One region of the Arthrobacter monumenti genome, then DNA from elsewhere that is predicted to be linked to it. Evidence: riboswitches for the same ligand, from Rfam matches in the RefSeq annotation. Region 1 holds a riboswitch; the other holds the start of a gene.
The links. A riboswitch is a leader RNA that binds a small molecule or an ion and turns the genes downstream of it on or off. The one in region 1 is predicted to bind S-adenosylmethionine.
Positions count from the first base shown of each region.

Region 2: another riboswitch for S-adenosylmethionine. It lies ahead of ACX80B_RS06740 (hypothetical protein); the one in region 1 lies ahead of ACX80B_RS06015 (acyl-CoA dehydrogenase family protein).

Region 1 is NZ_JBTNCY010000003.1:263,626-268,038, reverse strand. Features, by position in the region: gene ACX80B_RS06020 (MFS transporter) at 1-677, opposite strand, end outside; SAM riboswitch class IV at 643-767, opposite strand; gene ACX80B_RS06015 (acyl-CoA dehydrogenase family protein) at 836-2,053, opposite strand; SAM riboswitch class I at 2,117-2,205, opposite strand; gene ACX80B_RS06010 (DUF47 domain-containing protein) at 2,589-3,206, shown strand; gene ACX80B_RS06005 (inorganic phosphate transporter) at 3,207-4,211, shown strand; gene pstA (phosphate ABC transporter permease PstA) at 4,229-4,413, opposite strand, start outside.
Region 2 is NZ_JBTNCY010000004.1:21,881-26,293, reverse strand. Features, by position in the region: gene ACX80B_RS06750 (BCCT family transporter) at 1-784, shown strand, start outside; gene ACX80B_RS06745 (DnaJ family domain-containing protein) at 933-1,571, shown strand; SAM riboswitch class IV at 1,662-1,785, shown strand; gene ACX80B_RS06740 (hypothetical protein) at 1,801-2,157, shown strand; gene ACX80B_RS06735 (VIT1/CCC1 transporter family protein) at 2,596-3,723, shown strand; gene ACX80B_RS06730 (matrixin family metalloprotease) at 3,764-4,413, shown strand, end outside.

The DNA of each region.
Region 1 (4,413 bases):
ATGCGCCAGCCGAAGGCGCTGAACTGCTCGGTAGTGAACACCGCCTGACTGATCGCAAATGCCCCCGTGGCCAGCAACATGCCGGCGGACGAGCCGACCTGCGTGAAGCTGCCGAACAGCCCGCGCATCTTTCGTGGCGCGTGTTCGACGGACAGCAGTGCCGAGCCGCCCCATTCGGCACCGGCGGACAGTCCCTGCAGCAAACGCAGCAGCACCAGGCCGACGACGGCGGCAGTACCGGCAGTCGCATAGGTCGGCAAAACACCGATCAGCGTCGACGCGATGCCCATGGTCAGCAGCGAAAAGACCAGCAGCTTCTTGCGTCCGATCCGGTCTCCGAGGTGGCCGGAGATGATTCCGCCCAGCGGCCGGGCCAGGAAGCCGACGGCAAAAGTGGCGAACGAAGCCAAAATACCGGCGACAGGCGAAGATTCCGGGAAGAACTGCTGGTTAAAAATCAACGCCGAAGCCATGCCATAGAGGTAGAAGTCGTACCACTCAATGGTGGTTCCGACGAAAGCCGAAGAGAGCACGCGCTTGTTCTCACGCAATTGTGTCAGTCCGGACGGGCGCTCCTGCTCAAGGGCGGGTTGGTTCAACACCATGGAAGTTCCTTGCATCATCGGGCACTCCGCCACGGAAGCGCCGTACTTGCCGGCGGAGTCCTGTCGCTCCACACCGGCCGAATCCTCACCTGGGGCACCCCACTACAGCGTCAGAGGGTTGCCGTCCAACAAACCAGGGTTTTAGCGTTGGAGCTCTTGATTCTGCGTGTCACGCTATTTCGCTTGGATGGATGAGACAAACTCACAGGAGTAACACAACGCAACATGCGCTAACCGACGCTGCCGATGGCCCACAGCGACTGCGGGGTCGTTCCGTTGACCTCGAAGTCGCCAATCTGTTTGGCCTTGAACACAATCGGATTGTGTGTCGCGGCTGTCCGGGCATTGCGCCAGTGCCGGTCCAGTTGCTTGCTCCGGCTGGTCGCGGAGGCCCCTAAGGTGTCGAATAGCTGATCGGCGGCGTCGAGGGCCAGACGTGGCACCATCAGCTGGGCCTTGTCCACCGCCAGCTCGCCACGTTCGTAGCGTTGCTGGTCGGTGAGGTTACGACTGGGGTCCCGCGCGATATCCAGTTCCCGCGCCGCTTGCAGCACTATCGCCTCAGCGGCGAAGGCCTTCGCTGAAATCTGTCCGACCAATTGGAGAATGAGCGGGTCCTCGCGTACCGGAACGCCGGAGCCGGTATTGAATGTACGCTGACGACTCTCCACCAAGGACCGGGCATCGGCCAGGACGGCCCTCGCGATACCGGCCTCCACAGCCAGGATGATGAGTTGGAAGAAGGATTGCTCATGGCTGGTCTTGCGGCTGCGGTCGAGGACGTGGTCGTCCTCGACCTTGACGTTACGGAACGTCGTCGTGCCTGTCCCTGTCAACCGCTGGCCGAAGCCATCCCAATCGTCGTCGAGGAGGACGTTGGGGTCGGCGGTGCTGACCAGTGCGTAAACCCTTTCGTCCTGCCCCTCCACAGCAGCAGTGACCGCTATCCATTCCGAGAAGATGCTGCCGGTGCTGTAGTACTTCTGACCGTTAAGGGTCGGACCATCGTCGGTCTTGCTGATCAACGTATTCATTGTGCCCAGGGCGTTGCCGCCGCGTTCCGTCGAGGCGTTCCCGACGATTTGCCCCTTGACAATACGCGGATACCACACGTCCTTCACCCGATCCGGGGCAAAGCTCAATTGCTCAACGAAACCATAGTGCGAACGGTAGATATGGGCGACATTCGAGTCCGCCTGGGCCAATTCGATCAGCAACTGGATGAAATCGGTGAAGCTGACTCCAAATCCGTTGTGCTCCCGTGGCACGCGCAGTGCGCCAAAGCCAGCTGCGTTGAGCCTCTTGATGGAATCGAAGGGTAATTCCCGGCTTGCTTCGCGTTGCACCGCCCCGGCGGCGATCTCCTCGAAAATCGGCCGGAAGCGGTCTGCAAGCTCCTCGAAGTCAGTTGCTTCTCCGTCCGGAAACCTGCCGTACGCTGCTGCCATGATGATCCTTTCGCGGCACGGCACCCGCCGGCGGCCGGGAGAACGCCTGCGCGGCAGCCGAAATCTCCATCGGTCCTGGCGGTAGCACCGGCCTGTATAGGTGGTTGCTGCGGCTTCGTCGATCCAGGTCTCTCGGCCGCTCGGGATGGTAGCTCTCATTCGACACCATGGACTTCCCTGAAACGAAACCACTGCCGAAATTTCACGTAATGCTTCGCTGAACACGGGTAGCTGCCGGGCCGCCGCCGTCGGAAAACCGGGCTGAAAGGGCGGCGTGACTGCGTCTCATCGATACGGGTGGGCCGTTCCTGTTGACAGGGTTCGGTCGAAGTAGAAGACTGAAGGTGGTGTCGAACCGTGGCAGCCCCGGGCTCCAACTGATAGCCGCTTCGAGCGGCCTTCCGCCGAGAGGCGCTCCCGGTTCGACACCATTTTTATGCCCTTTCCGGCACTGAAGTAAAGTGGTGCCCGCAGACATTCTGCACGCGTGAGCCCGGCCCGTGGCACCATTTTTCGACAGGTGAAGGTGATGCAAGTGAAGTTACGCCTGTTTCCGCAGGAAAACGCCGGACTGGACCTTCTGTCACAAATGGCCTCCCAGCTGACCCTTGGCGTACAGACCCTATCGGAAATTCTCGGGGCGTCCACTGACGACTTCGAGCGGTTGGCCGAGCAGATGCACCAGCATGAAGCGAAGTCCACCGATCTGCACTACGCCCTGATGACCTCCATGCGCACCAGTTTCATCAATCCCTTGCCGCGCGAGGACATGTACGCGCTGTCGAGATACCTGAACGAGGCGATGGAAAAGCTCGACGGCGCGGCCGAACTGATAGCGCTGTACCGGCTGGACCGGCTCTCGGCCCGAGCCACCGAGCAGCTCGAGGTCATTGGCCGGCAGGCTGAATTGACCGTCCAGGCGATGCAGCAGCTCGGCGAGCTCGACGATCTTGAGGATTACTGGCTGGAAGTCCTGCGCCTTGCCAAACGCGCGGAACGGACCCACCGGATCTACGTGTTCGAGCTGCTCAAGGACCACAAAGCCACCCCCTACGCCCGGCGACGGGACGTGGCCAACCAACTGGTCGACGTCACCAAGGAGATGCGGCGTGTAGCCACGCATGTCGGCAGCATCATCGTCAAGGAATCGTAGGTGGAACTGTTCCTGCTGGTGCTGGTCGTCGGCTTTGCCGGCGCTTTTGCCTTCATCAACGGGTTCCACGACGTCTCAAATTCGGTCACGACGGCGGTCCGCACCAGGGCCTTGACCCCCACCATCGCGGTGTTGCTGGCTGCCATCTTCAACCTGGTTGGCGCCCTGCTGGGCACCACACTTGCCCTGTTGATCAGCGACGAATGGATCAGCCTGCCGTCCGGTGCGGAAGGGCTGGGCATCCTGTTGGCCGGGCTGGCCAGCGCCTGCCTCTGGGGTCTGGGTACCTGGTGGCGGGGGTACCCGTCGTCGTCGACGCACGCTTTGCTTGGAGGCCTGCTTGGCTCCGGTTTCGCCTCCACGCTGGTGGGCGGGAACCGGGTGGGGAATACCGACTTATGGCTGCAGATCGTCCTGCCGCTGCTGCTCTCCCCGGTGGTTGCCTTTGTGCTGGCCTTCCTGCTCGTCTACCCCATCACCTGGCTCGCCCGATACAGCCAACCACGCCGGATTAATCAGCGGTTCCGAATGGCCCAATCGGTCTCCGCTGCGGCGTTCGCCCTTGGACATGGCCTGCAGGACGGACAGCGTTCGATGGCGGTAATCCTGCTGGGATTGATGGCCGCCGGTTTCGCTTCGGGCAGTGGCATGCCGCTCTGGGTGCAGCTGTTCGCAGCGACAACGATGGCGGTCGGGACGCTCTTTGGCGGTTGGCGGATCGCCCATACCCTGGGGCGCAGGCTGGTCCGGATAGATCCCATGCGCGGCAGCGTTGCACAGGGTCTGGGGGCAGTAATGCTCTTCGTCGGCGCCATTGGTCTGCACATGCCGGTCTCGAGCACGCACACCGTCGGTTCAGCCATTGTCGGTGCCGGCGCCAATCAACGATTCGACTCAGTCCACGTTGTCCTGGTGCTGAAAGTCGTGGCCGTTTGGATCATGACCGCTGGCGCCACGGCGCTCATGGGCGGCATCTTTTTCCTCGCCCTGAATCCCATTTTGTAAGCTGAGCGGCAGGGCGGTCAGCGGCCGGTCTTGGGGGCGAAGAAACGGGCAATCAACCGCGCAGCAAGATTCAACAGCATCACCATAATGATCAGGATCAACGCCGCAGCCCACGCCCGCTGAGCACTCGGATCCGGATTCGACGGCGACGTCGGCGTCAAAATCTGCGTATAAATAAACGTCGGCAACGACGCCATCCACC
Region 2 (4,413 bases), on a different contig from region 1:
CGGACCGATCGTCTATCTGGCCTCCACGCTGCTGCAGACCTTCGGTGTCTTCGGCCAGAACTTCGTCTCCATGAGTCTGTGGGCCGAATCCGGCGTAGCCGCTCAAGGAATCAGCAGTTGGCAGGACAGCTGGAATGGCTGGTGGACGGTCTTCATTTGGTGCTGGGTGATCGCTTTCTCCGCATTCGTCGGACCCTTCATCGCCCGGATCTCCAAGGGCAGGACGATCAAGGAATTCGTGCTCGGCGTGACGGTGATTCCCTCCGTCATCGTGATGGTCTGGATCGGCATCCTTGGCGGCGCCGCCCTTTACTACGACAACAACAACGACGGCGCGATCTCGGGAGAGGTCGCGGAGAGCACCGAGAGCGGTCTGTTTGCGATGCTCGACTACGTTCCCGTTGTCGGAACGGTGCTGCTGGTCGTGGCCACGATTCTGGTGGCCACGTACTACATCACCTCGTTGGATTCCGGGGTGCACGCACTCTCCGGTTTCGTGGCCTCGTCCAAGACGCCCAGCCGGAGCTTCCGGGTAATCCTGGTGGTCAGCATTGCCGCGATCACCGTGGCCTTGCTGACGCTGGGCGGGATCTCGGTGATCGGCACGGTACAGACAGGAACCATCATTGGAGCCTTTCCGCTGGCGTTCGTGCTGATCATCATGTTCGCCAACCTGGTCAAACGGCTGCGGAAGCATGAAAGGCCTCAGCGGATCGAAGCGTTGACTGTCGAAGACATCGCCGTCGACGAGAATCACGAGGAACCGACCGGCAGCCGTCCGTAACGACACTGGTTCGGCCAAAGGGCGGGGTCACGGCAACGTGGTCCCGCCTTTCGTCGTCGGGCGGCGGAACTAGAATGGTTGAACTGGTGCCGCAGGACTGGGGCGGGCACTAAACGGCACTGAAGTACGCCGGAGGTGGCTGGAGCCGATGACGAAGAAGCGTAAGCAGGACGATCCGTTGTGGCGGGCCGCCCGGTACCGCGCCGCGCGCCAGGCGGAGGGGCGCCCGGTCGAGGAGAGCGACAGGGCCGAGGAGGGCGAGTCGGACGCGCCGGCTCCATCAGCTCAATCATCCGGCTCGACTCAATCGGTTGGTTCAGCCCCATCCGCTCAAGAACCCCTGCAGTCCGATTCCGGCTCCGAACCGCCATCCCTTGCCGGTAAACCTCTCCCCCGGTGGGGCACCAGCCTCGACCCCGATTGGTGGGTCAAAGGCCTTATCGAGCGGGAACAGATTAAGGGGCTCGGGCCAGCCGCTTATTTGCTGCGGACGGAAGACGCCGGGCTCGACGATCGGCTTGACGAGCAGGTATCCGAGCGCGGCGTCCGTGAAACGGTGTCGGACTTCAACGCGCGTGTGATCGAAGCACGACGCCAACTGCTCGGCGGCCCACCGGTGGTAACGCCGACCCGGGACATAGAACGGGAAGTTGCACGGTGGCGTGAACGCCGGACGGCCAGATCCGGCCCCTCCTTCGCGGACCATACCGGAGGTAAGGCCGGGCGCCGTCCGTGGTGGCGACGGCGTCGCGAGGACCGGGGGGACACGCGCCCTGAACACGGCTAGGTGTTCGGCGTCCTACCGGCGAGACCCGCGGCGCGTAATACTTCGCAATCCGTGACGGAAGCCGCCGTCGTCCGCTAGAGTTCTAGAAAGCTTCACGAGATGTGGCCGCTCCACCGAGCAACAAGCTCCGACTTGGCCACGCACCAACCCCATGTTCTTGGGTGGTTCGGATGACGAAGCGGCCTGCATCAACCGTTGCGGGCAAGAGCAACTCCGAAAGGAGCTGGCCATGTCCAGCGATACTTCCGTACTTTCCCCCGGGACTTCTGCCGACTACTGCATTGACCCGGCGGACCTGAATGTTCCGGAACCCACTCTTCCTCCACAGGCCACGAAGCAGATCAGCGTGCTGCCTGCCATCGATTTGCTGAATGGCACTATTGGTTTCGCCGTTCCGCGCGGCTGGGAGGAACACTTCCACCCGGAGCCTTGGCGGATCGAGGATGCCCTGCGGCAGGCGATCCGGCCGGCGCAGTGGAACCCGTACCTGGAGGTCCTGACCATCACGGTCGCCAGCCACGAAAACCGTGCCGGCGAACCCGTCCACTTCAGCCTCATTCCGCTGACGCAGGCCCAGTCGGGCTGAGCCGTGGCAGCGGATCTGGTCGAGTAACCGTTAGGCCAGCCCACAGTTCGATGCTGCGTCGTGGGCACAGTCTGTTTGTGCCCAGTGCGGGATAACGAATATTGGGCTGGCGTGCAGAGCGACGCCGGGAGGTGCGACGGCGGACACACCCTAAACCGGTGCGACGGCGGGTGGAATGGCCCGCCGTCGTGCCGGTCCTGTAGAATGGAGGCCGCGAAGGGGAGTAGCTCCCACTGCTTGGAATCCGGCCCGCCGGAACTCAGGCGCAGCGGTCTGTCGACATACTGGTAGCCCTCATGGGCCGCCCGGCAGCCCACCCAGCAACCCTGGGCGAGCGAGACCTTCGGTCAGAACGAATAGAGCCGGTTTCCGCCGGCTGTTGACTGGCCGGAGTGTAGCTATTCACCACGGCCGGTCTGCCGATCAGGAGCGTAAGCTGTGACCGACCCCCAATCCCCCGCCCCGGACAGACCCGAGCGGCCCGAGCCGTCCGCATCGGATGTCCGCCGATGGGAGCAGTACCTCGCGGATGAACGCGCCGAAGCCGCCGTCTACCGGTACTTGGCCCGCAAACGCAGGGGTGAGGAACGTTCCATCCTGCTCGCTTTGGCCGAGGCAGAAGGCCGGCACGAGCAGCACTGGCTGGCCCTGCTCGGCGAACACGCCGGCACCCCCCGCCGGCCGTCGGTGCGCAACCGCGTCCTCGGCTACCTCGCCAAACGGTTCGGATCCGTCTTTGTCCTCGCCCTCGCTCAGCGCGCGGAGGGCCGCTCGCCCTACGCCAACGACGACGACGCCACGGCCGCCATGGCTGCCGACGAGCAGATCCATGAGGAAGTCGTCCGTGGTCTTGCCACCCGGGGCCGGAACCGCTTGTCCGGCTCGTTCCGGGCGGCCGTCTTTGGGGCCAACGACGGACTGGTATCCAATCTGGCCCTCGTCATCGGAATGAGCGCCACCGGAGTCGGCAGTGGAATCGTGCTCGCCGCCGGCATCTCAGGTCTGCTCGCCGGCGCACTGTCCATGGGTGCAGGCGAATACGTTTCGGTGCGTTCACAGCGGGAATTGCTGCGCGCATCGCGGCCGACCCAGATCACGCTCACGGCCGCATCCCAGCTGGATATCGACTCGAATGAGCTGGTGCTGGTGTACCGGGCCCGCGGCATGTCCCAGGAGGCAGCCGAGCACCGGGCCGCCGAGCGGATGGGTATCTACAGCTGCGATTGTGATCCGAGCCTGTCCCTGCAGGAACCCGAGGTTGAAAGTAAACGTGAGGAGCATGAAGCGGTTGGAACCGGCTGGGGCGCAGCCATTTCCAGTTTCTGCTTTTTCGCGTCCGGCGCCATCATGCCGGTACTGCCCTATATTTTCGGCCTGCAGGGTCTTATCGCCGCGATTGTCGCCGCCGTCCTGGTCGGGCTGGCACTGCTGGCGACCGGCGCCGTCGTCGGACTCCTTTCAGGGGCCCCGCCGATCAAGCGGGCACTGCGGCAACTGGGCATTGGCTATGGCGCCGCGGCGGTCACTTATCTGCTGGGTCTGCTCTTCGGCGTAACGGTTGCATAGTCACGTAGGATTGAGCCATTAACAGTCCTTGGGGGGACACATGAGCGCAGGGCCAATGGAGCCGCCCGACCGCCGGCACGGACGCCGCTCGTCCGGAGCAGCGGACGATCAGCCACGTGCCGAGTCAGAGAACGGGTCCGACGACGGAGTGGTCCCGGTCCCTTTCGACGGCGTCCGCCGCTCCCCCTCGGGACGGATTCCGCAGTGGGCACTGGATGAAGCCGTCGGCATCGAACCCGAACCACCTGGCCCTTGGAGCGATTTCCCGTCCCAGCATCCCCGCGGACCGCGAGGACCCTCCTTCGGTTACAAGCCCGCCGGGACAGGAAGCCCGGGACGCTACGGCTCCACGAAATCAGGCCGGAACCTGCCGCCCAGCTATGGCTACGGCTACCAACCGCCTGCCAGGCCGCGCCGCCGGTTCCGCGGACTCATGGTATTGCTCACCGTTGCGGCACTGACCATCGGTGCCTGGTTCTACTCGGGTCAATCGCTCATTCCCCAGGCCGGCTTCGGCACCGCGCCGCAGGATCCAGGCGCCGCCAGCGGCACGTTGGATACCTTCGACTCGGATGGGACCACGTTCCAGGTCGATCCGCCGACCCCGGGGTACGAGTTGGAGGCCGACCCGTTGGGGACCCCTCCCCCGTTGGACGTGCAGAGCGACTCCTACAGCTTCATGAACCCAGG